DNA from 2 places in the Carnobacterium funditum DSM 5970 genome. Region 1 is predicted to be linked to the other one. Evidence: a T-box and tRNA genes for the amino acid it is inferred to sense, from the RefSeq annotation. Region 1 holds a T-box; the other holds one or more tRNA genes.

What was found. A T-box is a leader RNA that pairs with one kind of tRNA and senses whether it is charged. The one in region 1 lies ahead of ileS (isoleucine--tRNA ligase), so its partner is inferred to be a tRNA-Ile.
Positions count from the first base shown of each region.
Region 2: it has a tRNA-Ile gene. The T-box ahead of ileS (isoleucine--tRNA ligase) is inferred to sense a tRNA for this amino acid. The anticodon was not compared.

Region 1 is NZ_JQLL01000001.1:801,050-816,998, reverse strand. It holds gene ftsA (cell division protein FtsA) at 1-294, shown strand, start outside; gene ftsZ (cell division protein FtsZ) at 328-1,590, shown strand; gene BR44_RS03715 (YggS family pyridoxal phosphate-dependent enzyme) at 1,596-2,276, shown strand; gene BR44_RS03710 (cell division protein SepF) at 2,315-2,788, shown strand; gene BR44_RS03705 (YggT family protein) at 2,812-3,102, shown strand; gene BR44_RS03700 (YlmH family RNA-binding protein) at 3,119-3,901, shown strand; gene BR44_RS03695 (DivIVA domain-containing protein) at 3,979-4,608, shown strand; T-box leader at 4,610-4,833, shown strand; gene ileS (isoleucine--tRNA ligase) at 4,933-7,713, shown strand; gene BR44_RS03685 (hypothetical protein) at 7,810-8,259, opposite strand; gene BR44_RS03680 (GlsB/YeaQ/YmgE family stress response membrane protein) at 8,350-8,598, opposite strand; gene nrdG (anaerobic ribonucleoside-triphosphate reductase activating protein) at 8,721-9,284, opposite strand; gene nrdD (anaerobic ribonucleoside-triphosphate reductase) at 9,314-11,500, opposite strand; gene BR44_RS03665 (toxic anion resistance protein) at 11,722-12,930, opposite strand; gene BR44_RS03660 (5-bromo-4-chloroindolyl phosphate hydrolysis family protein) at 12,953-13,657, opposite strand; gene BR44_RS03655 (NUDIX hydrolase) at 14,194-14,754, shown strand; gene macP (cell wall synthase accessory phosphoprotein MacP) at 14,770-15,021, shown strand; gene BR44_RS03645 (5'-methylthioadenosine/adenosylhomocysteine nucleosidase) at 15,041-15,733, shown strand; gene BR44_RS03640 (GNAT family N-acetyltransferase) at 15,808-15,949, shown strand, end outside.
Region 2 is NZ_JQLL01000001.1:1,065,680-1,081,628, reverse strand. It holds gene BR44_RS04985 (NAD(P)/FAD-dependent oxidoreductase) at 1-66, opposite strand, end outside; gene BR44_RS04980 (divergent PAP2 family protein) at 244-744, opposite strand; gene BR44_RS04975 (peptidylprolyl isomerase) at 979-1,569, shown strand; gene BR44_RS04970 (ROK family protein) at 1,981-2,844, shown strand; gene BR44_RS04965 (MalY/PatB family protein) at 2,924-4,180, opposite strand; gene BR44_RS04960 (CvfD/Ygs/GSP13 family RNA-binding post-transcriptional regulator) at 4,314-4,691, shown strand; gene BR44_RS04955 (hypothetical protein) at 4,778-5,158, shown strand; gene BR44_RS04950 (glucose-6-phosphate isomerase) at 5,302-6,648, shown strand; gene BR44_RS04945 (GNAT family N-acetyltransferase) at 6,809-7,339, shown strand; rRNA gene BR44_RS04940 (16S ribosomal RNA) at 7,823-9,384, shown strand; rRNA gene BR44_RS04935 (23S ribosomal RNA) at 9,589-12,509, shown strand; rRNA gene rrf (5S ribosomal RNA) at 12,598-12,713, shown strand; tRNA gene BR44_RS04925 (tRNA-Val) at 12,738-12,813, shown strand; tRNA gene BR44_RS04920 (tRNA-Lys) at 12,815-12,887, shown strand; tRNA gene BR44_RS04915 (tRNA-Leu) at 12,927-13,011, shown strand; tRNA gene BR44_RS04910 (tRNA-Thr) at 13,021-13,096, shown strand; tRNA gene BR44_RS04905 (tRNA-Gly) at 13,100-13,171, shown strand; tRNA gene BR44_RS04900 (tRNA-Leu) at 13,220-13,308, shown strand; tRNA gene BR44_RS04895 (tRNA-Arg) at 13,315-13,388, shown strand; tRNA gene BR44_RS04890 (tRNA-Pro) at 13,439-13,512, shown strand; tRNA gene BR44_RS04885 (tRNA-Ala) at 13,524-13,596, shown strand; tRNA gene BR44_RS04880 (tRNA-Met) at 13,620-13,693, shown strand; tRNA gene BR44_RS04875 (tRNA-Ile) at 13,713-13,786, shown strand; tRNA gene BR44_RS04870 (tRNA-Ser) at 13,847-13,936, shown strand; tRNA gene BR44_RS04865 (tRNA-Met) at 13,958-14,030, shown strand; tRNA gene BR44_RS04860 (tRNA-Met) at 14,101-14,173, shown strand; tRNA gene BR44_RS04855 (tRNA-Asp) at 14,213-14,285, shown strand; tRNA gene BR44_RS04850 (tRNA-Gly) at 14,291-14,361, shown strand; tRNA gene BR44_RS04845 (tRNA-Ile) at 14,370-14,443, shown strand; tRNA gene BR44_RS04840 (tRNA-Ser) at 14,466-14,553, shown strand; tRNA gene BR44_RS04835 (tRNA-Glu) at 14,565-14,636, shown strand; tRNA gene BR44_RS04830 (tRNA-Ser) at 14,683-14,772, shown strand; tRNA gene BR44_RS04825 (tRNA-Met) at 14,794-14,866, shown strand; tRNA gene BR44_RS04820 (tRNA-Asp) at 14,906-14,978, shown strand; tRNA gene BR44_RS04815 (tRNA-Phe) at 14,993-15,065, shown strand; tRNA gene BR44_RS04810 (tRNA-Gly) at 15,075-15,145, shown strand; tRNA gene BR44_RS04805 (tRNA-Ile) at 15,159-15,232, shown strand; tRNA gene BR44_RS04800 (tRNA-Glu) at 15,247-15,318, shown strand; gene BR44_RS04795 (hypothetical protein) at 15,452-15,949, opposite strand, start outside.

The sequences.
Region 1 (15,949 bases):
TATGTTCCTGATCAAATGGGGATGCGCTATCCAACATTTACGACAAGTATTGGTTTAGTAAATTATGAATCACGTTTGGATGATATTCATCAAATTATAAAAGGCTATTCATTGAACCAAAGACCAGTTGATGAAAACGATAGTACACTAAGACAAAACCAAAACCAAAACCAAATACCTGAATACGAAGAACAAGAACAACAATACAATGAGAAACCGAAGAAACAAGAAAAACGTAAAGAAGACAGCTTGGTTTATAAAGCTAAAAGTTTTTTCTCGAATTTTTTTGATTAAATACAGTAGACTTTGTCATTAGGAGGAAATGGAATGGATTTAGAATTTGATACAAACCCGATGAATAATGGAGCAATTATAAAAGTGATCGGTGTTGGTGGAGCAGGGAATAATGCTGTTAACCGTATGATCGACGAAGGTGTTAAGGGCGTAGAATTTATCGTAGCCAATACAGATGTGCAGGCATTAGCTGGATCAAACGCAGAAGTGAAAATACAATTAGGACCTAAACTTACTCGTGGATTAGGAGCAGGTGCTAATCCTGAGATTGGGCGTAAAGCAGCAGAAGAGAGTGAAGAACAAATTGCTGATGCGTTGAGAGGCGCTGATATGATATTTGTTACGGCAGGTATGGGCGGAGGAACAGGTACTGGAGCCGCAGCTATCGTAGCACGTATTGCAAAAGAACAAGGTGCGTTGACAGTGGGAGTGATTACTCGACCATTTACTTTCGAAGGACCTAAACGTGGGCGTTTTGCTGCTGAGGGTGTTGCTCAGATGAAAGAGCACGTGGATACATTAGTTATCATATCTAATAATCGTCTATTGGAAATCGTCGACAAAAAGACACCAATGCTTGAAGCTTTTCATGAAGCTGATAATGTATTACGTCAAGGAGTACAAGGCATATCCGATTTAATAACTGCACCAGGGTATGTAAACTTAGATTTCGCAGACGTTAAAACAGTAATGGAAAATAAAGGTTCAGCATTAATGGGAATCGGTATGGCTAGTGGGGAGAATAGAACAGCTGAAGCTACGAAGAAAGCAATCTCTTCTCCATTACTTGAGGTTTCTATTGACGGAGCTGAATCAGTCTTATTAAACATAACTGGTGGTTCAGATTTAACGTTATATGAAGCCCAAGATGCTTCAGATATTGTTTCTTCAGCTTCTACAACAGAAGTAAACATTATTTTTGGGACATCTATCAATGAAAATTTAGGTGACGAAGTTATTGTAACGGTCATTGCTACAGGTATTGATACAACTAAAAAAACAGAAACACGTCCTAAATCTTCAGGAAGAAACCGTAGCATAGACTCAAGCGATTCGCAAAAACGTGGAGAGGGAGCACAAGCAAGAGCTTCAAAAGATCCTTTTGGTGATTGGGATATTCGCAAAGAACCTAATGTTCGTGAACAAAACTTTTCTAATTCACAATCAGAATCAGGTTCTGAAAAAGATAAGTCCGAATTCGATCTTTTTAAACGTGAAGAAAAACAAGAACGTGGACATAAATCTGAAGATGAAAATCTTGATACACCACCATTTTTCAGAAGACGTCGCAAGTAAATTAGATGATTAATATAAAAGAAAATGTTTCTCAGTTTGAAGGAAAATTTAATCAAGCTTTGAAAAAAGGAGAACGGAAAAGTTCTACTGTTCAAGTTGTTGCAGTAATTAAAAATAGTCCAATTCAACTAACAAAAGAGATTATTCAAGAAGGATTTAATCATTTAGCGGAGAATCGACCTGAAGGATTACTTGAAAAGCAAAATGAATTGAATAACCAAAATATAACTTGGCATTTTATTGGGAATTTACAAACGAGAAAAGTAAAAGAGATTATTAATCGTATTGATTTTTTACATTCTCTGGACCGCTTATCCTTAGCAAAAGAAATTGAAAAAAGAGCAGAAAATAGTATAGCTTGTTTTGTACAAGTCAACATTAGTGGAGAAAATTCTAAAAGTGGGATACATCCTGATAAATTAGAAGAATTCATTACACAATTAGCTGATTATCCTAAAATTAAAATAATCGGTTTAATGACGATGGCTCCATTGTTAGGGGATGAAACGGTTATTCGATCCGTTTTTTCAAGATTGAAAATCTGTCAGGAACAGATAGCAAAAAAAAAATTGCCTTACGCTCCATGTACAGAACTCAGTATGGGTATGAGTGGAGACTACCAAATTGCTATTGAAGAAGGGGCGACTTATATTCGAATAGGTTCCTCATTTTTCAAGAGTAATTAAATCGTGTTACCGCCATTTATTCATTAAGGGGGATTAAAATGGGAATGAAGAATAGATTTAATCGTTTTTTTGAACTAGATGGAGAAGACGAGTTTGATCCAACACCTACTCAAGAATCTCCCTCCTTTTCTAAAGGTGGGGAAAATAGGAAGAATGTTAATCAAACAGTTCCTATTATCAACACTAAGCGAGAGAAAATAAATAATAAAGTGGTGCCATTTAATCAGCAGCCCACATCAAAACAAGCTAAAATCACTATTCTTGAACCTCGAGTATACTCAGAAGTACAAGGGATAGCTGATATTTTGTTGGAAGATCAGTCAGTTGTGCTGAACTTTGTTCGGATGGATGAAGAACAAGCGAAAAGAATTGTAGATTTTTTAACAGGAACTGTCTACGCATTAGGTGGGGATATTCAGCGCATTGGTGATGAGATATTCTTATGTACTCCTGAGAATGTGAGTATTGACGGTACGTTAACTGATATTATGCGTGAAAAAGAATTATATTAGAAAAGAGGAGTACGCTAAACGTTATGGATATATTATATTTAATTTACCTTATTTTGTCGAGATTGATTCAAGCTTATTCGACCCTTATCATTATTTATATACTAATGTCTTGGTTTCCAGGAGCTTATCAATCAAAAATTGGTCAAATTTTGGTGCGAGTTTGTGAGCCCTATCTAGGTTTTTTTAGACGTTTCATCCCACCAATAGGTATGATTAGTGTTTCTGGAATAGTAGCGATAGTCGTTTTAAACTTAGCACAAAGAGGATTGTTTTCATTTTATCAAATAATTGTAAGATTAATTCTAAGCTTCTGACCAAGGAGGTATTTTGATGATAGAAAATGTTTATCAACATTTCAGGAAAGAAGAACGTCCTTTTATCGATCAAGTTACCGATTGGATTAGAGAATGTGAAGATCAATATACGCCTTATTTAACAAATTTTTTAGATCCAAGACAGGCTTATATAATTGAAACAATTGTAGGGAAAAGAAGTGGCATAAAAATCTATTCTTTCGGCGGTTATCAAGCTGCTGAAAGAAATAGGATTTATATTTGTCCAGAATATTTTATACCGACACAAGATGATTTCGAAGTAGCTCTTTTTGAAATACGTTATCCAATCAAATTCACAAAATTATCGCATGGAAAAATCCTTGGTACATTGCTTTCAACAGGTTTAAAAAGAGATTATTTTGGAGACATCATTTCTGATGGAGAACGATGGCAGTTTTTTATTGGAGAGAGTATGAAGCCATTTGTTCAAAATCAAGTTGAAAAAATAGGAAATGTCTCCATTAGATTAATAAAAAAAACTTATTTAGATATTTTGAAACCAATTGATAATTGGACAATAGTGCAAGAGACAGTGTCTTCTATGCGTCTAGATACAATTATAGCTAGTCTGTTTAATATTTCTAGACAACGTTCAAAACAAATGATTGAGTCCGGAAAAATTAAATTAAATTGGTCAGAAATAACTCAACCAGATTTTGAATTAGGAATCTTAGATATTGTTTCTATACGAGGATTTGGCAGATTACAAGTCCAAGAAATAGTAGGTAAAACAAAAAAAGATAAATGGCGTATAAAATTTGGAATCTTGCATAAATAAACTAATTAGGTATTCTAGTAATGAATCATTAAACGTCGAAGCAAAGATAAAAAAATCAGATGATGGAGGTGTCTTAAATGGTGTTAACTCCTTTAGATATACATAATAAAGAGTTCCCTGTAAAGATGCGTGGATATGACCAAGATGAAGTGAATGATTATTTGGATCAAATTATTAAAGATTATGAAATGGTTCTAAAAGAAAATCGTGAATTAGAAAAAAATCTAAAATTTTCTGAAGAAAAAGTAACGCATTATAATAATTTACAAGATGCATTAAATAAATCTATTATTGTTGCTCAAGATGCTGCTGATCGGTTAAAAGAAAATGCAGTAAAAGAAGCGGAACTAATAGGTTTAGAAGCAGGGAAAAATGCGGATCGTTTACTTGATGAAGCAGTTGCCAAGGCAAAGAAAATTACAACTGAAACTGATGAGTTAAGAAAGCAAAGTAGAATCTTTAAACAACGATTACAATTAATGATGGAGTCACAATTAGAAATGGTGAAAAATGAAGAATGGGAAGATATTTTAAAGCCTTCACAAGAAGAAGCGTTAGAAATACCAACTTTAAAAGAATTGCTTTCTGAAATGAAACAAAAAGAAAGTTATGAAGAGAAAATGGAATCAGCTACTAAAGAAGATGAATCAAAAAATAAAGATAATCAAAATACTGAAGGCATAACGCCTGCAATAGAATTACCATAAATTTAAAACTATGATTGGAATAGAAAGCAATACAATACTTATTAGCGAGTTAGAATATGGTGAAAGTCTAACAGTACCTTCTATTGTAAGATCTTCCAAGAGTGCTGATTTGAAAACGCTAGTAAGATCAGCCGGTTGATAACCGTTACCAATTACTTGAGAGGAATAAAAATAACATTCATTTCCTGAACTTGGGTGGTATCACGAAGTCACTTCGTCCCTTTTAAGGGGTGAAGTGTTTTTTTGTACACTAAATTTGTGTTTTTTAAGTAGGAAACAGTATGCCATAAAAAAATTATAACGATAAAAATGGAGGAATAAGTAATGAAAATGAAGGAAACATTACAATTAGGGAAAACAGCTTTTCCAATGCGTGGGAATTTACCAGTACGTGAAATTGAATGGCAAAAAGAATGGGAAGATAAAGACATTTATGGTCAACGTCAAGAATTAAATAAAGAAAAACCTGCTTTTATTTTACATGATGGCCCTCCGTATGCTAATGGAAATATCCATATCGGGCATGCATTGAATAAAATTAGCAAAGATATTATTGTGCGATACAAATCAATGACGGGCTTTCGTTCTCCTTATGTACCTGGATGGGATACACATGGGTTGCCCATTGAACAAGCTTTGACCAATAAAGGTGTTAAGCGTAAAGAAATGTCTATTGCCAAGTTTCGTGAACTATGTGAAGAGTATGCTTGGGAACAAATTAATAAGCAACGGGATGATTTTAAGCGTTTAGGTGTTGCTGGTGAATGGGATAATCCTTATGTTACGTTGAATCCTGATTATGAAGAAGCACAAATTCGTGTTTTTGGTAAAATGGCCGAAAAAGGGTATATCTACAAAGGATTAAAACCAATTTATTGGTCTCCTTCAAGTGAATCCGCACTAGCAGAAGCAGAAATTGAGTATAAAGACGTTAAATCTCCAAGTATCTATATTGCTTTTAAAATTGTTGACGGTAAGGGATTAGTTGATGAATCCACATCGCTTATTATTTGGACCACCACGCCTTGGACTATTCCATCTAACTTAGCGATTACTGTTCACCCAGATTATGAGTATGTTACGGTCTTAGCAGATGGGAAAAAATATATTCTTGCAAAAGAATTACTAGATACGGTTGCTCAAGAAATTGGTTGGGAAGACGTAGAAATTATTAGTGAACTTAAAGGGAAAGATATGGAATATATGACTGTTCAACATCCAATGTATGATCGGACATCTTTAGTTATATTGGGAGACCACGTTACATTAGATGCTGGTACTGGACTAGTTCATACGGCTCCTGGACATGGGGATGATGACTACATTGTTGGGCAGAAATATAAATTAGGCGTCTTGTCACCAATTGATGATAGAGGATGCTTTACAGATGAAGCTCCTGGTTTAGAGGGTGTATTTTATGATAAGGGAAACAAATTAATTACCGATATCTTAAAAGAAAATGGTTCTTTACTCAGTTTAGACTTCTTTATGCATAGTTATCCTCATGATTGGCGTACAAAAAAACCGGTTATTTTCCGTGCGACACCTCAATGGTTCGCTTCTATAGATCTTTTTAGAGAACAAATTTTGGAAGCTATTAAAAAGGTGAATTGGACACAACAATGGGGTATGCAACGTCTATATAATATGGTACGTGATCGTGGCGATTGGGTTATTTCTCGTCAACGTGCGTGGGGTGTACCGTTGCCTATTTTTTATGGTGAAGACAATGAACCAATTATCACACCAGAAACAACAGACCATGTTGCAAAATTATTTGGGGAGTTCGGTTCCAATGTTTGGTTTGAACGAGCAGCCGTTGATTTGTTGCCAGCAGGATTTACACATCCGTCTAGTCCTAATAATATCTTTACCAAAGAAAAAGATATCATGGATGTTTGGTTTGATTCCGGATCTTCTCATGAAGCAGTCTTAAAAGAAAGAGCTAATTTATCATTCCCAGCAGATATGTATCTAGAAGGATCTGATCAGTATCGCGGTTGGTTTAACTCTAGTATTACAACAAGTATCGCTATTAATGGTGTAGCACCTTATAAAACGGTACTGTCTCAAGGAATGGTATTAGATGGTGAAGGACGTAAAATGAGTAAATCACTTGGTAATACGATGTCTCCTGACAAAGTAACCAAACAAATGGGTGCTGATATTATTCGTCTTTGGGTTGCTAGTGTTGATTCTCAAGCAGATGTACGTGTAAGTGACGAGATTTTAAAACAGGTTTCAGAAGTATATCGTAAAATTCGCAACACCATGCGTTTTTTATTAGCGAATACATCTGATTTTAAAGCTGAGAATCATGCTATTGAATTCCATGACTTACGTTCAGTTGATAAGTATATGATGGTCCGTTTAAATCAGCTTGTTGAAAAAGTGGAAATGAACTTCGAAAAATATGAATTTCCAGCTATTTATCAATTAATTAATAATTTCTGCACAGTTGATCTATCTCAGTTTTATTTAGATTTTGCAAAAGATGTTGTTTATATTGAATCAGAAAATTCATACGAGCGTAGAGCGATGCAAACTGTATTCAACGAAGTGCTTGTTAAATTGACTAAATTATTAACGCCAATTTTACCTCATACAGCAGAAGAAATATGGAGCTTATTGGATGAAAAAGAAGATTTTGTTCAACTAGCTGAAATGCCACAAGTTAAATCTTATGAAAATGAAGCAGAATTAATGGATATGTGGAATGCATTTATGGCTATTCGTCAAGATGTTCAAAAAGCATTAGAAGAGGCGCGTAATGATAAAAAGATTGGTAAATCATTTGAAGCGAAGCTAACTATTTATCCTACTGCACCTACAAGAGATTTATTTACATCATTAAATAGCAATATTGAACAATTATTGATTGTATCAGACTTACAAATTGTAGGAGATAAAAAGGATGCACCAGAAACAGCCTTACAATTTGATTCTTTAGCTATCCTAGTAGAACATGCCCACGGTGAGACTTGTGAAAGATGTCGTGCGATTAAAGAAGATGTAGGAACAAATGCTACAGCTCCGACTCTTTGCGAACGGTGTGCAGGAATTGTATTAGAAAATTTTCCAGAGGCTTTAGTACCAGAGCAATAAAGTAAGGTGACTCATTAAAAAAAGAGACATAAAAACTCCTTGTAGGTAATTAGCAGAAATTTCTTTTCTTTCTAAATTACTTTGCAAGGAGTTTTTTTATTGTTCACTTTCTAAGGAGTTTTTCACTTCATTTAAAATATTTTTGGCCCACGTTTTTTTCACAGAAGGTAAGAGCGGAGTAAAAAGCAAACTCTTTCTTCCTTTCAAGCGAAGGTCTAAGGAAACTTTTAATTGTATTTTGTTTTTAGAATACTGATAAATACTTAGTTCGCCAAGACCTGATATGTGTTTATTTGTTGAAGAAAAAGTAAAGTGAACGTTGTTAGTTTTTGTTTTCGTTTTCGTTTCAAAATGAAAGGTTAATAATGTTTTGCGTGCGACTGACCCTAAGGATAAAAAGAGGTCTACCAAATAAGTACAATCAGAAACAGACGTAAGTTGATTAAATCCTGGTAAAAAAGGTAACCAAAAATTAGGATCATTTATTATTTTTATGGATTTTTTAAGTGGAGCATTTATAATAACCGAGTATTGCTCTAATGACATAATAACTCCCCTTTTTTTGTATCAAAAATTAAAAATAAAAACTCTTTGAGAAATTTTCTCAAAGAGTTTTTATTAAATCATAAAACACAATTAACCTTTACGTCTTCCCATGATAAGTGAAAAGATGAAGATTAGAGCTACAGCACCAATTAATGCAGGTATAATAGCAAATCCACCAATGACAGGTCCAAAGCTACCAAATAATGAAGAACCAATCCATGAACCGATAAATCCTACAATAATGTTACCAATGATACCTCCTGGTACGTCTTTACCTAAAATCATTCCTGCTATGGCTCCTAAAATACCGCCTACGATAAGTGACCAAATAAATCCCATTATAATTTCCTCCTTTTACTAAATAAATAAGTAATATTACTATTACTATTACTATTATAGACACATCGTGTTCACAATTCAAGTGATATACATTGAGCTACAATTTTTTTGAAATATTTAATTTAAATGGTTATCTCACTAGTCCATAAGATGACGGTTTTAGAATCTAAAGATTTTTGAACATCGATAATCCTTTGATTTGAACTACCTCTGAACTGAAGAGTTAAATCACGTTTATTTATTTCAAAACGACCATCAATTAGAACATCCATGTAAGAAAGCAGTTCAAGCTTGTCTTCTGATTCTAGCATCAATTCTTCCCACGTATAACCAGTCCAAGCCCAAATGTCTTTGGACTTCCCAAATTCTTTTTTTATCCGTTTTGATAAAGGATTAACAATTTCTGTATTCAAAAAAGGTTCTCCACCAAGAAGAGTGAGACCTTGTACATATGGTTGATTTAGATCCTCTAAAATTTTATATTCTAATTCTTTAGTGTAATAATAACCATAATCAAAATTTTGTGCAATTTTATTGTAACATCCTTTACATGCAAATAAACAACCACTTACATATAAACTGCAACGAACACCTTCACCATCAACAAAAATAAAGGGTTTATAATCAGCAACTTTCATTTTACTATAGTCTTTTGATAACCATTCTTTTGGCTTTGGATTTCTCATTTTATTGTTCCTCCAGATTGATTGTGTAATTAGTTAATATGTTTAACACGAGAAGTGATTTCTTTGTGTCGACCCTGAACCATTGGTCTTGCTTGCGGATTACCTAGATAACCACAAGTTCGCTTTACTACATCACATGTTTTAGGGTTGCAATTATTGCACTCAGGGCACTTAAAGCCTTTTTCAGTTGGATCGAAATCACCGGTAAAACCACACTGGTAGCAATGATCAATAGGTGTATTTGTTCCGAGGTAGCCTATTCTATCATATGCGTAATCCCATACAGCTTCTAAAGCTTTAGGATTTTGACGCATATTAGGATATTCGCAATAATGAATAAATCCACCACTTGTTAATTTAGCGTAATCTTTTTCGAAGTCTAGTTTTTCAAATGGAGTTGGTTTTTTTCTAACATCAAAATGAAAACTATTAGTATAATATTCTTTCTCAGTAATATCAGGAATAACACCGAATTTTTCTGTATCTAACCGGCAAAAACGATCGGTTAAACTTTCACTAGGGGTAGAATAAACACTGAAGTGATAACCATAGAGGTTACCCCATATATCTGCATGTTCTTTTAGTTGTTTTAAGACAGTCAAAGTGAATTCTTTAGCTAAAGGAATATCTTCCCATTCGGCACCATAAAATACAGTAGCCACTTCATAAAGGCCAATGTATCCAAGAGATATCGTTGCACGTCTATTTTTGAATACTTCATTCACGGATTCATCTTTATCTAATCTCTTACCAAAAGCACCATATTGATAAAGGATAGGGGCACTACTTGGAAGAGCTTCTTTGGTTCGATTGATTCTATAAATAAGGGCATCTTTACAGATAGATAATCGTTCTTCTAAAATTGTCCAAAATTTATCCATATTATTATTTGATTCAAGAGCAATACGCGGTAGATTCAATGTAACGACACCTAAGTTCATTCGACCAGAATTGACTTCTGTTCCATTCTCATCTTGCCAACCTTGTAAAAATGAGCGGCATCCCATAGGTGCTTTAAAACTTCCAGTTATTTCTTTAAGCTTATCGTACATCAAAACATCCGGGTACATTCTTTGGGTCGCACAGGCAACTGCAAGTTGTTTAATACTATAATTAGGATCTGATTCATTAAGATTGATACCCTTTTTTAATGTGAAAACTAATTTAGGGAAAATAGCTGTTCTTTTTTCTTTACCAAGTCCTTTTATCCGAACAGAAAGAATGGCTTGTTGAATTTCTTTAGCGTACCAGTCTGTTCCTAAACCAAATCCCAGAGTAGTAAAAGGCGTCTGTCCTTGAGAAGAGAAAAGAGTATTGATTTCATATTCTAGGCTTTGCATAGCATCATAAATATCTTTTTTTGTTGCTTGAAGAGCATATTTTTCTCTTTTTTCAGAATGATCAATCCATTTAATGGATTCAGTTAAGTGTTTTTTAAAATTGAGTTTTGCATAAGGAGCTAGAACTTCATCAATTCGATCAGCACTGCACCCACCATACTGACTAGAAGCAACATTGGCTATTATTTGAGCCATTTGAGCAGCTGCTGTTTGAATAGATTTTGGACTTTCGACTTCAGCATTACCAATTTTAAATCCTTCGGATAACATATGCTTAAAATCAATTAAACAGCAGTTTGTCATAGGAGAGTAAGGGTGATAATCTAAATCATGATAATGAATATCACCTTTTTGGTGGGCATTTCGAACATGTTCCGGTAACATTTTTAAGCCAATTGACTTTCCAACAACTCCAGCAGTTAAATCACGCTGAGTGTTAAATATTTCACTGTCTTTATTAGCATTCTCATTAACAAGTGAAGGATCTTTTTTTAACAACGTATTAATAGCATGATTGATATCTGTTTCATTTTTTCGGTTAATCGATTTTTGAATTTGGAAATCAGTATAAGTTTCAGCTAAGTCAGTTCTTTCTTGATTGATTAAAACTTGTAAAATAAACTCGCGAATTTTAGAAACGGGTATCTTATTTTCATTAGTGTGGATTAGTTCATTTTTAATTATTTTTACTATTTCTAGTAAATCATAATCACTTTTATATTTCGAGTTATTTGTTAATATTTTGTCTGCTTTCAAAAGAGAATGATAAATTTTTTCTTCTTGGAAAGTTGTTTCTCGTCCGTCACGTTTAATGACTATAGCAACAAGAGTGTTTTTATTGTTAGTATAATCATAATTTTTTATTTTATTTTCCATTTTATTATTTCCCTCCTGAGTAGGTAAGTTATTCTAGTTATGTAAAAAAATACCATATGTAGGATAAAACCTTAAGTGCACACTACATATTGTATCACTGTTCAATGATATAAGATATCAAAAAAATCCGTTAAAAATTTTTTAAAATAAAAGATAAAACAAAACCCTTTATTATCCACTATAAAAATAGCAGATAATAAAGGGTTTTGTTATTATTTTATTTAAGATTGATCACTAGTCAACTCTAATAATTTATTTTTCAAAGAATCTTCCATGACAGTTAATTCATTTTCAGCTTCTTTTCGTTTTAAGCGACCAGTTTTTTGGATTTGTAATGTTTCCTGTAAAGTTTCTACTAAATCATTTTGAGTTTTTTGTAGTGTTTCAATATCAATAATACCACGCTCATTTTCTTTGGCTGTTTCAATAGTAGATATTTTTAACATTTCTGAATTCTTTTTCAATAAATCGTTTGTTGTTTCTGATACTTGTCTTTGAGCGGTAACAGCATCTTTTTGACGCAATAATGTTAAAGCAATAGCAATTTGATTTTTCCAAAGCGGAATAGCAGTATTAATAGACGATTGAATTTTTTCTGCTAAAGCCTGATTAGTATTCTGAATCAAGCGAATTTGAGGGGCTTGTTGGATTGTCATTTGACGTGCTAATTTTAAATCGTATGTTCGTTTTTCTAAACGATCTAAAAATTGATTTAAATCATTGACGATTTGGACGTCCATTTGATTTGAACTATTTTCAGCATTTTGGATGGCTTCAGGAATAAACGTATTAGCTAGTTCATCTATTTTAAGTTCACCAGCGGCAATATAAATATTTAAAGCATCAAAATAATCTTTATTTTTTTGGTAGAGTTGTTCTAACATAATATTATCGTTAACTAATCCGTTTTTTTCTTTATCTAATTTGATGCTAATTTTATCAATTTGTGCGCCAATTTTTTGATATTTTGATGTCATCTCATAGATAGATTTTTTAACTCGTCCAAATATTTTTTTAAAAACGTTGTTATCTTCCGCTCTTAAATCTTCAGGATTGGCTTCATTTAAACGAAACATCAAATCATTTAGAGAATCACCTATTTCACCAGTGTCCTGGTTTTGAACTTGGTTTAACATAGTATGCGAAAATTCACCTAATTTTTGTTGAGCAGCAGCTCCGTAGCTCATAACAGATTGGATATTGGTAACATCGATTTGATCAGCTAACTCTCTGGCTTGTTTTTGACGTTCTTCTGATAAACGATTAATCAAACGATCAACTTTCTGGGTTTCAACCATATCTTTTTCAACCGATTCTTTCACAGAAGGTGTATTTAAGTTAGCTTCATCAAAAGGATTTGATAATAATTCATCTAGCTCAGAGTTTACTTGTTTAAAGGAACTATTGTTTGTTGATGTGTTATCTGTCATTTTTCCATCTCCCTATATGATCTTAAAGTTCTTGGTTTTCTATTTCTTCAAAGGCTGCATTATCTCGTTCTATAGCTTTTTTCGCAAGTTCTACTTCAATACTCATGTCATCAAAATCACCTGATTTAAAAGCAACATAGTCTACAGCAATTAAATGGCACATTTCATCAATAGTTGCTGCACTCTCATTGAGAACATCGTAGGTTGCTTTACTTTTCACTTCATGTTGATCAATTTCAATATATTTATTTGTCAAATCAACTAAAGAGGATAAGTGAACATAAAGAAATTTATTTGCTTCGTTCAACCGACGAGGATTTTCTGTAATTTCTTTAAACAAAGATTTTGCTAAATGAACCGTATTGTTTCGTTTTTCAATAGCAGATAGTTTTGAAACGAATTGCATGTTTTTTTCTAAGGTTAAAATTTGCATCTTTGCAACATACATAGTCTCTCTAAAAAAGTTCATTTCTTCTTTATTTAATCCATTAGATTTATAAAAATTCTCTTTTTGAACGGAGACCTTTTTTAGCTTACCGTGAGACTGACTAGTTTTATTTTCATTTTGCATATAGAAGAGAATGCTACCAATCGCAATACTAATAATCAATGACCACCAAAAACCTAAATCAAAAATAAAGGCTAAAAGCAGAAACATCAAAATTGTCGAGACACTAATAAACGCGTAACGTAATACATCGATAACATTTTTAGAAAAATCATTCATTTTGTATCACTCCATAATTTTATTTAACTACATCATTCCGTTTATTGTACATCTTTATTTTATCACAGATGTGTATAAAAGGCCCATCAGACTTAAGGTTGATTTCTATTTATTTTTATTCAGAATAATTCATGCTATTTTTTTCAGAACTATTTTTATCACTATTGAAAACCTATGGATTTTAGAGTGGAAACTTATCTAATTTATCTTTAACTTTCTTCTCTTCGTTGCTAGGACTCCAATTTAATCATACCACTTAGATTATCACATCTTATTTGGTACGCCCCCCCCCACGAAACTAATATTAATGCTAGCATCAAGAAACTTCTAGTCGATTTCATGAACAGTAGTGTCATAATAGGTATTTAGTAGTTTTTAAGGAAATCTATGAATTATCTAGGTCTATTTATAACTGTAACTAATATTAACTAATGTCCCTATAGGTTAGAAATAATGATATAATTTCAGGATTGATAAAGTAATTACAGAACTGTATGATAAGAAAGAAGGTATCCATAATAGCAGGGGGAAATCTAATGGAATTTAACGAAGAAACAATTAAAAGTCAACGTATTTATAAAGGAAATATTACAGAATATTGGGTAGAGGAAGTTCTTTTACCGAATGGAAAAAAAGCAAACCGTGAATTAGTAAAACATGCAGGGGCAGTTGCAATTATGCCTTTCACTGCAGATGGAAAAATGATTTTTGTTAAACAATTCCGAAAAGCCATTGAAAAGACTATTTTAGAGATACCCGCAGGAATGATTGACAAGACAGATGATAATCCTATAGAAACTGGGAAAAGAGAACTGGAAGAAGAAACAGGTTTCCAAGCAAAAGTTTTTGAACTCGAAACTTCTTTTTACACATCACCTGGCTTTTCAAATGAGTTTTTGTATATTTACCGAGCTGAAGAGTTAACAAGAGTAGACCAACCGTTAGCGCAAGATGAAGATGAATTTCTTGAACTCGTAACATTATCTTTTGAAGAAGCTTGGGTGGCCTATGAGAAAAAGTTAATAATTGATTCTAAAACAGTATTTGCTCTTTTTTATTGGAAAATGAAAAAAGAGATGGAACAAAAGAATAGATGAGGTGTGAACGAAAGAATGGATCAAAAAACAAGAGCTGAGTCGCGAAAAGTAAAAGAGCAAGATGCAAAAGAGAGAAGTAAAAGAAGGAAAGAACGTGATAAAGTTGAAAAAGATTATCAAAAGAAGCTAGAAAAAGAGGGGAAATCCCTAAAAAGTAGGAAAACAGAAAACGATAAATATCGGAACATCGACAAACTCTTAACAAAAGCTATTATTGTAGTCTCATTATTGCTCATTATTGTATTAATAATAGTGTTTTTAATTTAATTTTAAAGGAGAAATAAACGTGAAAATTGGAATTATTGGTGCTATGGAAGAAGAAATTATTTTGTTGAAATCAAAAATGACAACCCCTAATGAATGGCACCAAGCTAATGTCGTGTTTATATCAGGAGAAATAGAAAAACATCAAGTTGTCTTGGTACAATCAGGTATTGGTAAAGTGAATGCGGCGATTGCAGCTACTTTATTAATTTCTCAATATGATGTAGAGATTTTAATTAATACCGGTTCTGCTGGAGGTATTGGTAAAGGTCTAACGGTGGGAGACATTGTTATCTCAACTCAAGTAGCTTATCATGATGTAGATGCGACCATTTTTAATTATGAAAAGGGACAAGTACCGCAAATGCCTGCTCGCTATACAGCAAATGAAGAACTTGTTGAAAAAACGATTGCTGCAGCAAAAAATGTTGGTTTACATCCAGTAAGAGGGCTTATTGTTACAAGTGATTCATTTATCGCTGGTAAAGCTCAAACAGAAAAAATAATAGCAGACTTTCCCGATGCTTTAGCAGCAGAAATGGAGGGTGCAGCAATCGCTCAAGTTTGTTACCAATTTGGAAAACCTTTTGTTATTTTGAGAGCTATGTCAGATGTTGCAAACGAAGAGGCTGGTATTAGTTTTGATGAATTTATTATTGAGGCTGGAAGACAATCGGCTAATATGGTTTTAGAATTATTGAAAAGTAGTTTGTAATCTACAAACGGGGATTAAACCGTCTAAGATAATGAGAATTTACAAAATATATTTATTGGAAAAGAAAGGAAAGAATGATGGGTATCATAGAGACTGATAGGCTACTATTAATTCCATATACGATAGAATATATTGAAGCAACTTTGTCAGGAAAAAAACAATTAAGAGACGTATCAGGTTACGAAGTAAGTAGTGGATGGCCCGGTATCGAATTTT
Region 2 (15,949 bases), 260 kb from region 1:
AGCAAACATGCCAATAGGACCGCCACCAATAATAGTGATGTCAAATACTTCGTTAGTTGTTTTCAAGGTTATTCCTCCATCTAGTAACAAGTCTGTAAAGCGTGTATCAGTATAGCACATAAAAGACATTTGGGTCCCTGAGGGTCTTGGATACGAATAAAAACATCTTTATTAGAAGAACCTATTAGGGTCCGCTAAAAAGATGTTTTAAGACAATTATAATCTCAGAGTGAAAATTAAATCCTATAAACCAAATGTAATCAAAATTTTTCTAATGACAAAAGCCACACCAATGCCAGTTAAAATTCCAAAGAACACTTCGATGGGTTTATGGCCTAAATATTCTTTTAAATGAGTCTCTTTTTGAGGTGATTTTGTGGTGTCAGATTCATGTGTGATTCTTAAAACTTTGTTGCTGAGATTTTGGAAATCAAGTATTAAGTGGTTTAATAAAATACCTTGTTCACCACTTTGTCTGCGAACACCCATAGAATCAAACATCACAATCATTCCAAAAGTACTGGCAATCGCTACAAAAGGAGAATTTACTCCTTCTTGAAGAGCTAAAGCTGTAATTAAAGCAGAAACAGACGCTGAGTGAGAACTAGGCATACCTCCAGTTGAAGTAGCTAATCCCCAAGTGGTTTTCCGCTGCAAAAGAAAGGCGACGGGAATTTTAATAAGTTGTGCAAAGATAATCGCTGTTAAAGCAGCGATAAGAGGGAAATTTGATAAAATTGCCATAATGGACCACCTTTTTTTAAGTAAAGCTTTCTATTTTCTCTATTATACCATTAAATCAAAGTCTGCTTAATAGAAAAAAATCAAAAAATGACTTTTTTTTAATTCAAAGCGATTGATAAAGCGATAAATCTGCAAACCTTCAAAAAATAGTTTACACATTTAAATAAAATCATTGGTAAAAATTCAAATTGTTAAGTATGATTAAGAAGTAATTAAAAATAAGGAGGACACAACATGACTCAATTTTCACAATTATCAACTGAAGTAGCAGACAATGAAAAAACAGCAACCATTAAAACAAATATGGGGGAAGTCAAATTAAAACTTTTCCCAGATGTAGCACCTAAAACAGTTGAAAACTTTTTAGGTCTAGCAAAAAAAGGCTATTATGATGGTGTTATCTTCCACCGTGTTATTCCTGAATTTATGATTCAAGGTGGCGATCCAACAGGTACTGGAATGGGTGGAGAAAGTCTTTGGGGAGAATCTTTTGAAGATGAGTTTTCAAATGAAGCCTTTAACTTGTATGGCGCGCTTTCAATGGCAAATGCTGGACCTGGAACGAACGGAAGCCAATTCTTTGTTGTAACAGCTCCTAAAGTGCCAGCTAATATGCTTAGTCAATTAGAAGGAGCAGGTTACCCTGCAGAAGTGATCGAAGCTTACAAAGCAAATGGCGGAACACCATGGTTAGACTTTAAACATACCGTATTCGGACAAGTTGTTGAAGGTATGGATGTTGTAGAAGCTATCCAAAAAGTTAAACGTGGTCCGCAAGATAAACCTGTAAATGACGTTGTCATCGAATCAATCGAATTAGCTTAATCAATCAAAAGAAAAACTCTCCGCAAATTATTGCGAGAGTTTTTTTGTTTTCTTAAAAAGCACTTGTGGCGATTCCGATAGGATTAGACCATTAAGTTTACCACATCTTAATTTATTTATGGAAATGGACAATTCTGGGTTATTTCTCATCTAACTGGTCCACATGATAGCGAGTAGCACCAGATTTACAAAGCCTTTTATATTTTCACTAATCAAAGAGTATACGAAATGCGTGAAAATAGAGTTATGAAACCAAGTCTAAGCGAAATGTCTGCTTGATCATTAGCAATCTGCTGCTTACAATCACTGTCTCTTCATTTTCTTAGTTGAATTAGTTGGAAACGTCCTCATTTCTTGCGATTTATGCTACAATAAAATAGATAATAGTAGTGAGAAAGGAATGTGCAAATAATGATTTATGGCGCAATTGAAGCAGGCGGAACGAAATTTGTCTGTGCAGTAAGTGATGAACAAGGAGAACTAAAAGAGAAAGTTAGTATACCTACAACAACACCAGAAGAAACGTTAGGACAGGTTTTTGCTTATTTTGATTCCTTCGAGTTATCAGCGATAGGAATCGGATCATTTGGTCCGATAGATGTTAATCCAGCTTCATCTACGTATGGTTATGTAACAACGACACCAAAAACGGCTTGGAAAAATTATGATTTCTTAGGAGCAATCAGAAACAGATATGCCATTCCTGTCGGTTGGACAACAGATGTCAACGCAGCTGCTTTAGGGGAACTGAAAAAAGGAGCAGCATTAGGCTTGTCTAGTTGTGTTTACTTAACGGTTGGGACAGGTATTGGCGGCGGAGCTGTTATAAATGGCGAACTATTATCAGGATACGGTCATCCAGAAATGGGACACATCATGGTTCGCTTGCATCCAGATGAAACTTTCGCAGGATGTTGTCCTTACCACGGTAATTGCTTAGAAGGTATTGCCGCTGGTCCAGCTATTGAACAACGGTACGGGAAAAAAGGAGATGAGTTAGCAGATGATTCAGCCGTTTGGGAAATGGAGGCTTATTATATTGCCCAAGCTTTAATGAATTATACATTAGTTCTGAGTCCTGAAAGAATCGTTTTAGGTGGGGGGGTAATGAAGCAAGCACAACTTTTCCAATTAATTCGTCAAGAATTTGAGAAACTAATGGGTGGTTATGTTGAATTGCCTTCATTAGAAGAATACATTGTACCGCCAGCTTTGGGTGACAATGCCGGTATTACTGGATGTCTATTATTAGCTGTAGAACAACTAGCAAAATAGAAAAAAGTAACACATATAAAAACAGCCCGATAAAGTAGCACTTAAAAAGTGACTTTTTATCGGGTTATTTATATTCTTTCTATCGCTCAAAAGTAAGTTTAATTCGTTTTAAACCTTCTTGGAGAAGCACTTTTGGAGCTGCAAAATTTAGCCTCATATATTGTGAACCGCCAGGACCATAAGCAACACCAGAATTTAGGGCAATTTTACCTACATGGATAAAACGGTTCATTAATTCCTCATCCGTCAATCCTAGACTAGAGCAGTCAAACCAAAATAAATAGGTTCCTTGTGGTTTCATATAAGTTACTTGCGGCAACTCATGATCAAAAAAATTACTTATCATAGCTAAATTTTCGCTGAGAGTCTCCAATAAATGCTCTAACCATGGTCCACACTGGGTGAAAGCAGTTTCTGTTGCGACATAACCAAAAGTATTTAAACCACTATGCTCAATGCATTCTTGATAGTGATTAATTTGTTTGTAAAGTGTTGGGTTTTGGACATAAATCATTGACAATTTCACACCCGCGATGTTGAATGTTTTGGTTGCAGCAGATAGTGTAATGACAAAATTTTGATAACTCGGCTTCAAAGTAACTAATGAAGTAAATTGGTGCGGTGAAAAAATTAAATCGCCATGTATTTCATCACTGATCATTAAAACATCGTATTTTTTACAGAGATCAGCTAGCGTGATTAATTCTTGTTTGGACCAAACACGTCCTCCTGGATTTTGAGGGTTACATAAAATAAATAATTTCACCTGTTCTTCAAAAAGTTGTTTTTCTATCTCTTCAAAATCCATTTTAAACTGATTGTTCTCTATTAATAATGTAGAACGAATACAACGACGTTTGTTTAATTGAATCATAGTTGAAAAAGGGGTATAAACAGGATCATGAATCATAATAGCATCTTGCTCATTTGTAAGAGCTTGGATAATTAAAGCTATACTTGGTACAACTCCGGGCGAAAATAAGATTTCATCTTTTGTTAATGCCATTTGATGGCGTTCTTTTTGCCAGTGAATAATAGCGTTATAAAGAGAATCGGGAGGAGCAGTGTAGCCCAAAATACGAGAATCGAGAACCTGCTGTAAAGAATCAAGTATAGGTTGTGGATTTGCATAATCCATATCCGCTACCCACATTGGTAAAACTTCTTCAGAACCAAATAGTTGGCCTAAATTATTCCATTTAATCCCCAAACTGTCTTTACGGTCGATAACTTCGTCAAATGAATAGTCCATATAAGCACTTCCTTTATAGTATAGTAAAATAATGACATTCGTCTCTTTTTTAGTATACGTTAAGTGAGATAACGATTCTATCAATACTTGTATTTCGCTTAAAAAAAGAATGCTATTATGGAAGCGAATACTATTTTCATAAATTTTACTGTTATGATACAATCAAGAAGTAAAGAAGTAGAGGGGTTTATAAATGTATCAAAAATGAGGTGATAGGGTGGATTATAAAATTGGAATGATTGTTAAAGGTAGAATAACAGGTATTCAACCTTATGGTGCATTTGTTTCTTTAGATAAAGAAACACAAGGATTGATTCATATTTCAGAATGCACACATGGATACGTAAAAAATCTGAATGAAGTTTTAACCGTTGGAGATGTAATGGATGTCGTCATTCTAGATATTGATGAATACACGAAAAAAATTAGTTTATCGTTAAGAGTATTAGAAGAACGAACTCATTTTCAGTACCATTCTAAGAAAAGAAAATACCGTCAAGAAAAAACGGACCGAGATGGATTTGATACTATCCGTGAATTGATGCCACAGTGGATCAAAGAAGCCAAAACAGATGAAGCAAGACAAATAAACTAAGATAGATTTATTTGTCTTTTGTGCTGTACTAAAATGTCACTTATCTATTGACTGGATTTAAAAACTTAAGTGTGAGGTGCTTGGAAATGACAGAAAAACAACGGGTGGCTGGAACTATAATGACGCATAACCCAGAAGGTAAATACGTGTTTTTAGTAGAGAATGAAAATGAAAAACTTTCCTTCCCGGTAACTCAGATTCTTGACACACAAACAGGACTGGCTTGTATCTTAGAAGAATTAAAACAAAAGTTAGCTATCGATATCCATAATCTAAACTTATTTGAACTAACCAATGCAGTAGTTAATGGAAAAAACATCCCTTTATTTGTTTTTGAAGTGGCCAACAAAGAGATTCAAGTAGACGATATATTGAAAGAAGATTTACTTCAGCTCTCATTTGTGCAATCAGGTGCGTTAACGGAAGCTCTTGAAGGGTGGGAAATTTCGGGTGTTCCTCAATTTTAAATAAAAAAATAACTAACAGCATTTCATTCAGATAATGCTGTTTTTTTCTTGCTATTTCTCTTGAAAACTACTAAAGTTAAGAGAGTATGAGAATTGAGATTCTACTTTAATTCGCAAATACACAAAATGATGGAGGGATTTACATGGGACACATTAAATTTGACTATTCAAAAATCGACAAATTTGTACAACCACATGAAATTTCAAATATGCAACAGCAAGTAACTACTGCAGATGAGATGTTACGCAAGGGGACAGGAGCAGGAAGCGACTATCTAGGTTGGATTGACTTGCCTAAAAACTATGATAAGGAAGAATTTTCTCGTATCAAAGCTGCGGCAGAAAAAATTCAAACGGATTCAGAAGTTTTAGTCGTTATTGGCATTGGTGGATCATATCTAGGTGCTAAAGCAGCGGTAGACTTTTTAAACCATTCATTCTACAACGTACTTCCTAAAGAAGATAGAAAACAACCACAAGTTTTCTTTGCCGGTAATAGCATTAGTTCAACGTACTTAACTGATTTGATTGAAGTAATTGGAGATCGAGATTTCTCTGTAAACATTATTTCAAAATCTGGTACAACAACAGAACCAGCTATTGCTTTTCGTGTTTTTAAAGAAATGCTAGAAAAAAAATACGGTAAAGACGAAGCTAAGAAACGTATTTATGCAACAACAGATAAAGCAAAAGGCGCTTTAAAAGAAGAAGCCAATGCACAAGGATACGAATCATTTATTATCCCTGATGATATAGGTGGGCGTTTCTCAGTGTTAACAGCTGTAGGTTTATTGCCTATCGCAGCAAGTGGAGCCGATATAGATGCTTTGATGCAAGGTGCTGCTGATGCAGCTGATGCGTATAGTAGTGACAAGCTAGAAGAAAATGAAGCATACCAGTATGCAGCGATTCGAAATGCACTTTACCGTAAGGGTAAAACAACAGAAATATTGGTTAATTATGAACCGAACTTACAATATTTCTCAGAATGGTGGAAACAGTTATTTGGTGAATCAGAAGGAAAAGACCAAAAAGGTATTTTCCCAGCAAGTGCAAACTTCTCTACTGATTTACATTCAGTCGGACAAACCATTCAAGATGGACAAAGAAATATTTTTGAAACCATCATTAAAGTAAATAAAGCTAAACACACATTAGTCATCCCAACTACGACTGATGATTTAGATGGACTAGGTTATTTACAAGGAAAAGAAATAGACTTTGTTAATACAAAAGCTTTCCAAGGAACGTTATTGGCCCATACGGATGGAGATGTACCTAACTTACTTGTTACCATTCCTGAAACAGATGCCTACACATTAGGATATCTAATGTACTTCTTTGAAATAGCAGTAGGTATTTCAGGTTATCTTAACGGAGTAAATCCATTCGACCAACCTGGAGTAGAAGCATACAAAAAGAATATGTTTGCTTTGCTAGGTAAACCAGGATTTGAAGATTTAGCAAAAGAACTAAACGCACGTTTATAAAATAAATACTAGACAGAAAGAATCCTGATAAAGTACTATAGTGAATCAGGCATTGACTAAGTTAGTCATTGCTTGGTTCGATGGTACTAATTATCAGGGTTTTTTTACTAATCATAATTTTTTATTTAGGAGTATATAATAGATTGGAAGTAGGGAGAGTATGACTAAAAGAGTGATGATACATCAAGCTAAACCAAAGGATACACCTTATATCAAAGCCATGTTGCAACAGGCTGCGCAATGGCTTCAAACTAAAGGATCAAAGCAATGGAGTGGGATTTTGAAGGGTGAGGATAGACACAATACTTCAGAGGCTATCGAACGTGGAGAAGTTTTTCTTGGGACGGTAGGCAATCAGACGGCGGGGATGTTTGTTTTATGGAGTCGTCAAAGTGAATGGGATGAAATGTTTTGGGAAAAGGACCCAAGTGAAGCGTATCTGTATTTGCACCGCTTAACTGTTCAACGCAGTTTTTCAGGACAAGGCATATCAAAACAACTCCTAGTCGAAGCGAAAGCCTATGCGAAAAAGAAAGGTTTTGCAGCGATTCGATTAGACTGTGTTGCGGATAATGCTTATTTGAATAGATTATACCAAGATGCTGATTTTATTTGTATTGGAAAGAAAATAGATATTATGGCAGATGGTGTAAAAAAAGATTTTCATCTCTATCAATGTGATTTAGGTTAATCTATTTAAAAGTTTTTAAATAAAAAGGTAAAAAAGAAGTTTTCCTATTGACCAACATTAATAAACTTGTTATATTAATAGATGTTGTTGCGTTAATTGTGCAACAGAATAAATAGATAGAAATGCTAGAAAAAAAGATGAGTTATACGCTTGACAATGAATAACCATTCATGATAATATATTGAAGTCGTGTTGAATAAGTAAGTCGATATTGAATAAATATACATCAAACAAAAAAATATTTATTTAAAAGTTATTGACAAGTTAAATGACTTCTGGTATTATTTAGAAGTTGTCAAAACGACAACGACAAACAAATTAGACCTTTGAAAACTGAACAAAGTAAAACAATAAACTGTGTACGGCGGTTCGACCAAGGGTCGAACCAAAAGAAACAAAGTGAATAATTATTCGCTAGCAAGTCATTTTAATGAGCTTCAAGCATCGTTAAAAAGCGAAGCAATCCTAACGGGTTGGTTCAACTTTTATGAGAGTTTGATCCTGGCTCAGGACGAACGCTGGCGGCATGCCTAATACATGCAAGTCGAACGCTTCTTTCCTATTGAGTGCTTGCACTCGACTGGAAAGAGGAGTGGCGGACGGGTGAGTAACACGTGGGTAACCTGCCCATAAGTGGGGGATAACATTCGGAAACGGATGCTAATACCGCATAATTCTGATTGCCGCATGGCGAACGGATGAAAGGTGGCTTCGGCTACCGCTTATGGATGGACCCGCGGCGTATTAGCTAGTTGGTGAGGTAATGGCTCACCAAGGCAATGATACGTAGCCGACCTGAGAGGGTGATCGGCCACACTGGGACTGAGACACGGCCCAGACTCCTACGGGAGGCAGCAGTAGGGAATCTTCCGCAATGGACGAAAGTCTGACGGAGCAATGCCGCGTGAGTGAAGAAGGTTTTCGGATCGTAAAACTCTGTTGTTAGAGAAGAACAAGGATGAGAGTAACTGCTCATCCCCTGACGGTATCTAACCAGAAAGCCATGGCTAACTACGTGCCAGCAGCCGCGGTAATACGTAGATGGCAAGCGTTGTCCGGATTTATTGGGCGTAAAGCGAGCGCAGGCGGTTCTTTAAGTCTGATGTGAAAGACCCCAGCTCAACTGGGGAAGGTCATTGGAAACTGGAGAACTTGAGTGCAGAAGAGGAGAGTGGAATTCCATGTGTAGCGGTGAAATGCGTAGATATATGGAGGAACACCAGTGGCGAAGGCGACTCTCTGGTCTGTAACTGACGCTGAGGCTCGAAAGCGTGGGGAGCAAACAGGATTAGATACCCTGGTAGTCCACGCCGTAAACGATGAGTGCTAAGTGTTGGGGGGTTTCCGCCCCTCAGTGCTGCAGCTAACGCATTAAGCACTCCGCCTGGGGAGTACGGCCGCAAGGCTGAAACTCAAAGGAATTGACGGGGACCCGCACAAGCGGTGGAGCATGTGGTTTAATTCGAAGCAACGCGAAGAACCTTACCAGGTCTTGACATCCTTTGACCACTCTAGAGATAGAGCTTTCCCTTCGGGGACAAAGTGACAGGTGGTGCATGGTTGTCGTCAGCTCGTGTCGTGAGATGTTGGGTTAAGTCCCGCAACGAGCGCAACCCCTATTATTAGTTGCCAGCATTCAGTTGGGCACTCTAGTGAGACTGCCGGTGATAAACCGGAGGAAGGTGGGGATGACGTCAAATCATCATGCCCCTTATGACCTGGGCTACACACGTGCTACAATGGATGGTACAACGAGTCGCAAGATCGCGAGGTCAAGCTAATCTCTTAAAGCCATTCTCAGTTCGGATTGCAGGCTGCAACTCGCCTGCATGAAGCCGGAATCGCTAGTAATCGCGGATCAGAACGCCGCGGTGAATACGTTCCCGGGTCTTGTACACACCGCCCGTCACACCACGAGAGTTTGTAACACCCGAAGTCGGTGAGGTAACCCTTTTGGGAGCCAGCCGCCTAAGGTGGGATAGATAATTGGGGTGAAGTCGTAACAAGGTAGCCGTATCGGAAGGTGCGGCTGGATCACCTCCTTTCTAAGGATATAACGGAACCGTCACAGTTGTTTTACTTTGCTCAGTTTTGAGAGGTCTAATCTTCTCAAACAGTAAGTTAGTTGTTCTTTGAAAACTGGATAGTGTTTAACATGTAAGAAAAGCAAGAAACCAAGAAAACATCGCGTTTTATTTTTTAATGTATTTCTTCACCATGAGGTGAATGAAGTAGTTAACATGACCATAGGTTAAGTTAATAAGGGCGCACGGTGGATGCCTTGGCACTAGGAGCCGAAGAAGGACGGGACTAACGCCGATATGCTTTGGGGAGCTGTAAGTAAGCTTTGATCCAGAGATTTCCGAATGGGGAAACCCAGCACTCTTTATCGGGTGTTACTATTGACTGAATACATAGGTCAATAGAGGTAGACGCAGAGAACTGAAACATCTAAGTACCTGCAGGAAGAGAAAGAAAAATCGATTCCCTGAGTAGCGGCGAGCGAAACGGGAATAGCCCAAACCAGAAAGCTTGCTTTCTGGGGTTGTAGGACTGAACACATAGAGTCATAAATGAACGAAGTAGGAGAAGCGACCTGGAAAGGTCCGCCAAAGAGGGTAAAAGCCCCGTAACTGAAACTTCGTTCACTCTGATCAGTATCCTGAGTACGGCGGAACACGAGAAATTCCGTCGGAATCCGGGAGGACCATCTCCCAAGGCTAAATACTCCCTAGTGACCGATAGTGAACCAGTACCGTGAGGGAAAGGTGAAAAGAACCCCGAAAGGGGAGTGAAACAGCACCTGAAACCGTGTGCTTACAAGTAGTTAGAGCCCGTTAATGGGTGATAGCGTGCCTTTTGTAGAATGAACCGGCGAGTTACGATCCCATGCGAGGTTAAGTTGATGAGACGGAGCCGTAGCGAAAGCGAGTCTGAATAGGGCGAATGAGTATGTGGTCGTAGACCCGAAACCAAGTGATCTACCCATGTCCAGGTTGAAGGTGCGGTAATACGCACTGGAGGACCGAACCCACGTATGTTGAAAAATGCGGGGATGAGGTGTGGGTAGCGGAGAAATTCCAATCGAACTTGGAGATAGCTGGTTCTCTCCGAAATAGCTTTAGGGCTAGCCTCGGAATTAGAATCATGGAGGTAGAGCAACTGTTTGGACTAGGGGCCCTTCTCGGGTTACCGAATTCAGATAAACTCCGAATGCCATTGATTTATATCCGGGAGTCAGACTACGAGTGATAAGATCCGTAGTCGAGAGGGAAACAGCCCAGACCACCAGCTAAGGTCCCAAAGTTTATGTTAAGTGGAAAAGGATGTGGGGTTGCTTAGACAACTAGGATGTTGGCTCAGAAGCAGCCATCATTTAAAGAGTGCGTAATAGCTCACTAGTCGAGTGACCCTGCGCCGAAAATTTACCGGGGCTAAACATAACACCGAAGCTGTGGATAGAACTTAGGTTCTATGGTAGGAGAGCGTTCTAAGGGCGTCGAAGCTAGACCGTGAGGACTGGTGGAGCGCTTAGAAGTGAGAATGCCGGTATGAGTAGCGAAAGACGGGTGAGAATCCCGTCCACCGAATGACTAAGGTTTCCTGGGGAAGGCTCGTCCTCCCAGGGTTAGTCGGGACCTAAGTCGAGGCCGATAGGCGTAGACGATGGACAACAGGTTGAGATTCCTGTACCAGTTTGTTTTGTTTGAACAATGGAGGGACACAGTAGGCTAAGGAATACGCACTGTTGGATATGTGCGTCCAAGCAACAAGTCTTGAGGTGAGTCAAATGCTTGCCTCTATTAAGGACAAGTTGTGATGGGGAGGGAAATTAAGTACCGAAGTTCCTGATGTCACACTGTCAAGAAAAGCTTCTAGTTAGAAACAATCTGCCCGTACCGCAAACCGACACAGGTAGTCGAGGAGAGAATCCTAAGGTGTGCGAGCGAACTCTCGTTAAGGAACTCGGCAAAATGACCCCGTAACTTCGGGAGAAGGGGTGCTGACCATTTGGTCAGCCGCAGTGAATAGGCCCAAGCAACTGTTTATCAAAAACACAGGTCTCTGCTAAATCGAAAGATGACGTATAGGGGCTGACGCCTGCCCGGTGCTGGAAGGTTAAGAGGATGGGTTAGCTTTCGAGCGAAGCTCAGAATTGAAGCCCCAGTAAACGGCGGCCGTAACTATAACGGTCCTAAGGTAGCGAAATTCCTTGTCGGGTAAGTTCCGACCCGCACGAAAGGCGTAATGATTTGGGCACTGTCTCAACGAGAGACTCGGTGAAATTATAGTACCTGTGAAGATGCAGGTTACCCGCGACAGGACGGAAAGACCCCATGGAGCTTTACTGCAGTTTGATATTGAGTGTTTGTACAGCTTGTACAGGATAGGTAGGAGCCTATGAAGCCAGGACGCTAGTCTTGGTGGAGGCAATGGTGGGATACTACCCTTGCTGTATGACCACTCTAACCCACAGCCATAATCTGGCTGGGAGACAGTGTCTGACGGGCAGTTTGACTGGGGCGGTCGCCTCCTAAAGTGTAACGGAGGCGCCCAAAGGTTCCCTCAGAATGGTTGGAAATCATTCGTAGAGTGTAAAGGCAGAAGGGAGCTTGACTGCGAGACCTACAAGTCGAGCAGGGACGAAAGTCGGGCTTAGTGATCCGGTGGTTCCGTATGGAAGGGCCATCGCTCAACGGATAAAAGCTACCCTGGGGATAACAGGCTTATCTCCCCCAAGAGTCCACATCGACGGGGAGGTTTGGCACCTCGATGTCGGCTCATCGCATCCTGGGGCTGTAGTCGGTCCCAAGGGTTGGGCTGTTCGCCCATTAAAGCGGTACGCGAGCTGGGTTCAGAACGTCGTGAGACAGTTCGGTCCCTATCCGTCGCGGGCGCAGGAAATTTGAGAGGAGCTGTCCTTAGTACGAGAGGACCGGGATGGACACACCGCTGGTGTACCAGTTGTTCTGCCAAGAGCATCGCTGGGTAGCTATGTGTGGACGGGATAAACGCTGAAAGCATCTAAGCGTGAAGCCCCCCTCAAGATGAGATTTCCCATCACGTAAGTGAGTAAGACCCCTGAGAGATGATCAGGTAGATAGGTTGGAAGTGGAAGTACAGCGATGTATGGAGCGGACCAATACTAATCGGTCGAGGACTTAACCAATTTTTAAACGATGAAGAAACGGTTTTAAGCCCTTATAGTTAAACACTATCCAGTTTTGAGAGAACAACGTTCTCTTATATGTAAGATGTGTGGTGGCGATGGCAAGAAGGTCACACCTGTTCCCATGCCGAACACAGCAGTTAAGCTTCTTAGCGCCGATGGTAGTGAAGGGTTTCCCTTTGTGAGAGTAGGACGCTGCCGCGCATCGAACATTTATTTTTCTCATATGGAGGTTTAGCTCAGCTGGGAGAGCATCTGCCTTACAAGCAGAGGGTCGGCGGTTCGATCCCGTCAACCTCCACCATGAGTCATTAGCTCAGTTGGTAGAGCATCTGACTTTTAATCAGAGGGTCGCAGGTTCGAATCCTGCATGACTCATAACTATTCACTCAGATGACTAGTTATAACCACATTTTAGCGGGTGTGGCGGAATTGGCAGACGCACTAGATTTAGGATCTAGCGTCGAAAGACGTGGGGGTTCAAGTCCCTTCACCCGCACCATATTTTTAAGCCGGCTTAGCTCAGTTGGTAGAGCATCTGATTTGTAATCAGAGGGTCGAGGGTTCAACTCCTTTAGCCGGCACCATTAGCGGAAGTAGTTCAGTGGTAGAACGCCACCTTGCCAAGGTGGAGGTCGCGGGTTCGAACCCCGTCTTCCGCTTACTAGTTAAGCTAGTAAGTGATGCAACAATCATAACTTGTTCAAAATGCCGGGGTGGCGGAACAGGTAGACGCACAGGACTTAAAATCCTGCGGTGAGTGATCACCGTGCCGGTTCGATTCCGGCCCTCGGCACCATATATAGCACCCATAGCTCAATTGGATAGAGTACCTGACTACGAATCAGGCGGTTAGAGGTTCGACTCCTCTTGGGTGCATTCCATTTCACATAGTTAAAATGAAATGGAAATACCAGAATTTCAACATACGGGAAGTAGCTCAGCTTGGTAGAGCACTTGGTTTGGGACCAAGGGGTCGCAGGTTCGAATCCTGTCTTCCCGATTTAATATGTTGGGGCCTTAGCTCAGCTGGGAGAGCGCCTGCCTTGCACGCAGGAGGTCAGCGGTTCGATCCCGCTAGGCTCCACTTTTAAATTTTTAAAATATTTTGGCGGTGTAGCTCAGCTGGCTAGAGCGTCCGGTTCATACCCGGGAGGTCGGGGGTTCGATCCCCTTCGCCGCTATTACAATTAAAAAGATCTTGGACCTTTAGCTCAGTTGGTTAGAGCAGACGGCTCATAACCGTCCGGTCGCAGGTTCGAGTCCTGCAAGGTCCATTAATCATTTTATTGTGATTGATTACCTTCTCTATTGAAGAAAATTGTCGTTTATCAAATGGAGGATTACCCAAGTCTGGCTGAAGGGAACGGTCTTGAAAACCGTCAGGTGTGTAAAAGCACGCAAGAGTTCGAATCTCTTATCCTCCTTATTCACAAATTTAATATTATCGCGGGGTGGAGCAGTTGGCAGCTCGTCGGGCTCATAATCCGAAGGTCACAGGTTCAAGTCCTGTCCCCGCAATTATTTCTATCCTATGATAGTTAAATAGATAGAAAGTTTGATTCAGTAGAATAGTTTCATTTAATATTATCGCGGGGTGGAGCAGTTGGCAGCTCGTCGGGCTCATAACCCGAAGGTCACAGGTTCAAGTCCTGTCCCCGCAATGAATATCATAGAACTAATATGATATATCTATGCAAAAAGGTCTCGTGGTGTAGGGGTTAACATGTCTGCCTGTCACGCAGAAGATCGCGGGTTCGATTCCCGTCGAGACCGTTTTTGCGAGTGTAGTTTAGTGGTAAAACCACAGCCTTCCAAGCTGTTGATGCGAGTTCGATTCTCGTCACTCGCTTTTTTTATGGGCCTATAGCTCAGCTGGTTAGAGCGCACGCCTGATAAGCGTGAGGTCGATGGTTCGAGTCCATTTAGGCCCATTTAATGTTATTTTTTAATTTTGGGGAAGTACTCAAGAGGCTTAAGAGGCGCCCCTGCTAAGGGTGTAGGTCGCTAACGCGGTGCGAGGGTTCGAATCCCTCCTTCTCCGTTTTTTAAAATGGCCCGTTGGTCAAGTGGTTAAGACACCGCCCTTTCACGGCGGTATCACGGGTTCGAATCCCGTACGGGTCATTTGTTTCCCTTGATTTATTATGTTGGGAATGATTGCTTTTCAGATGGAGGATTACCCAAGTCTGGCTGAAGGGAACGGTCTTGAAAACCGTCAGGTGTGTAAAAGCACGCAAGAGTTCGAATCTCTTATCCTCCTTATTTACAATTTTAATATTATCGCGGGGTGGAGCAGTTGGCAGCTCGTCGGGCTCATAATCCGAAGGTCACAGGTTCAAGTCCTGTCCCCGCAATGAATATCATAGAATGAATATGATATATCTATACAAAAAGGTCTCGTGGTGTAGGGGTTAACATGTCTGCCTGTCACGCAGAAGATCGCGGGTTCGATTCCCGTCGAGACCGTTAATTGAATATATGGCCTGGTAGCTCAGTTGGTAGAGCACTTGATTGAAGCTCAAGGTGTCGGCAGTTCGATTCTGTCCCGGGTCACTTTTTTATGCGGGTGTAGTTTAGTGGTAAAACCACAGCCTTCCAAGCTGTTGATGCGAGTTCGATTCTCGTCACCCGCTTTTTTTTTATTATGGGCCTATAGCTCAGCTGGTTAGAGCGCACGCCTGATAAGCGTGAGGTCGATGGTTCGAGTCCATTTAGGCCCATTATCTGAATAAAAGGCCCGTTGGTCAAGTGGTTAAGACACCGCCCTTTCACGGCGGTATCACGGGTTCGAATCCCGTACGGGTCATAATAGGGACAACCAAATAAAGCAAATCCAAGCGTATACTTGGATTTGCTTTATTTTTTTTAACTATTTTTAATGGTTGTACAACCATTAAAAATAGACACTATGAAATTTCATTCAACAAATGAGTTCGGTATTAGATGAAAACTCTAGTGCTGATAACTAAAGCAAAGGAGAATAAAAAAATAATGGAGAAAACAGATAATTGCTTAAGTTTCATAGAGAAAGAGTTCTTATTAGCTGACATTCGATAAAGAGATACCAGACTCCATGCAGCAGGTAGGCTTAACAACAATAAGAGAGAGAAATAGCTAAAAGATAACCATAAAATTAAAAAACTACTTATATATAGACTAGTTAACAAACTGAGGAATAAAATACGGTTTTGTTTTATTTGTTCTATTTGTTTTGTTCGAATGGCGTATTCTGTGATTTCTACTATTAAGGCCAATAAAATTAATGGAATGCTCCATAAAAAAATAGTGTTTGGGATAAAGGATAAGTGGATGAAAAAACTAACGTACGTTAGAATACCCCCTTTAAAAATTGCTTTCATTGCAAATACAAACCATTTTAAATCAATTTTAATAAGATAAAATTGACTTTGAACGAGTACACTATATAACAATAGCAG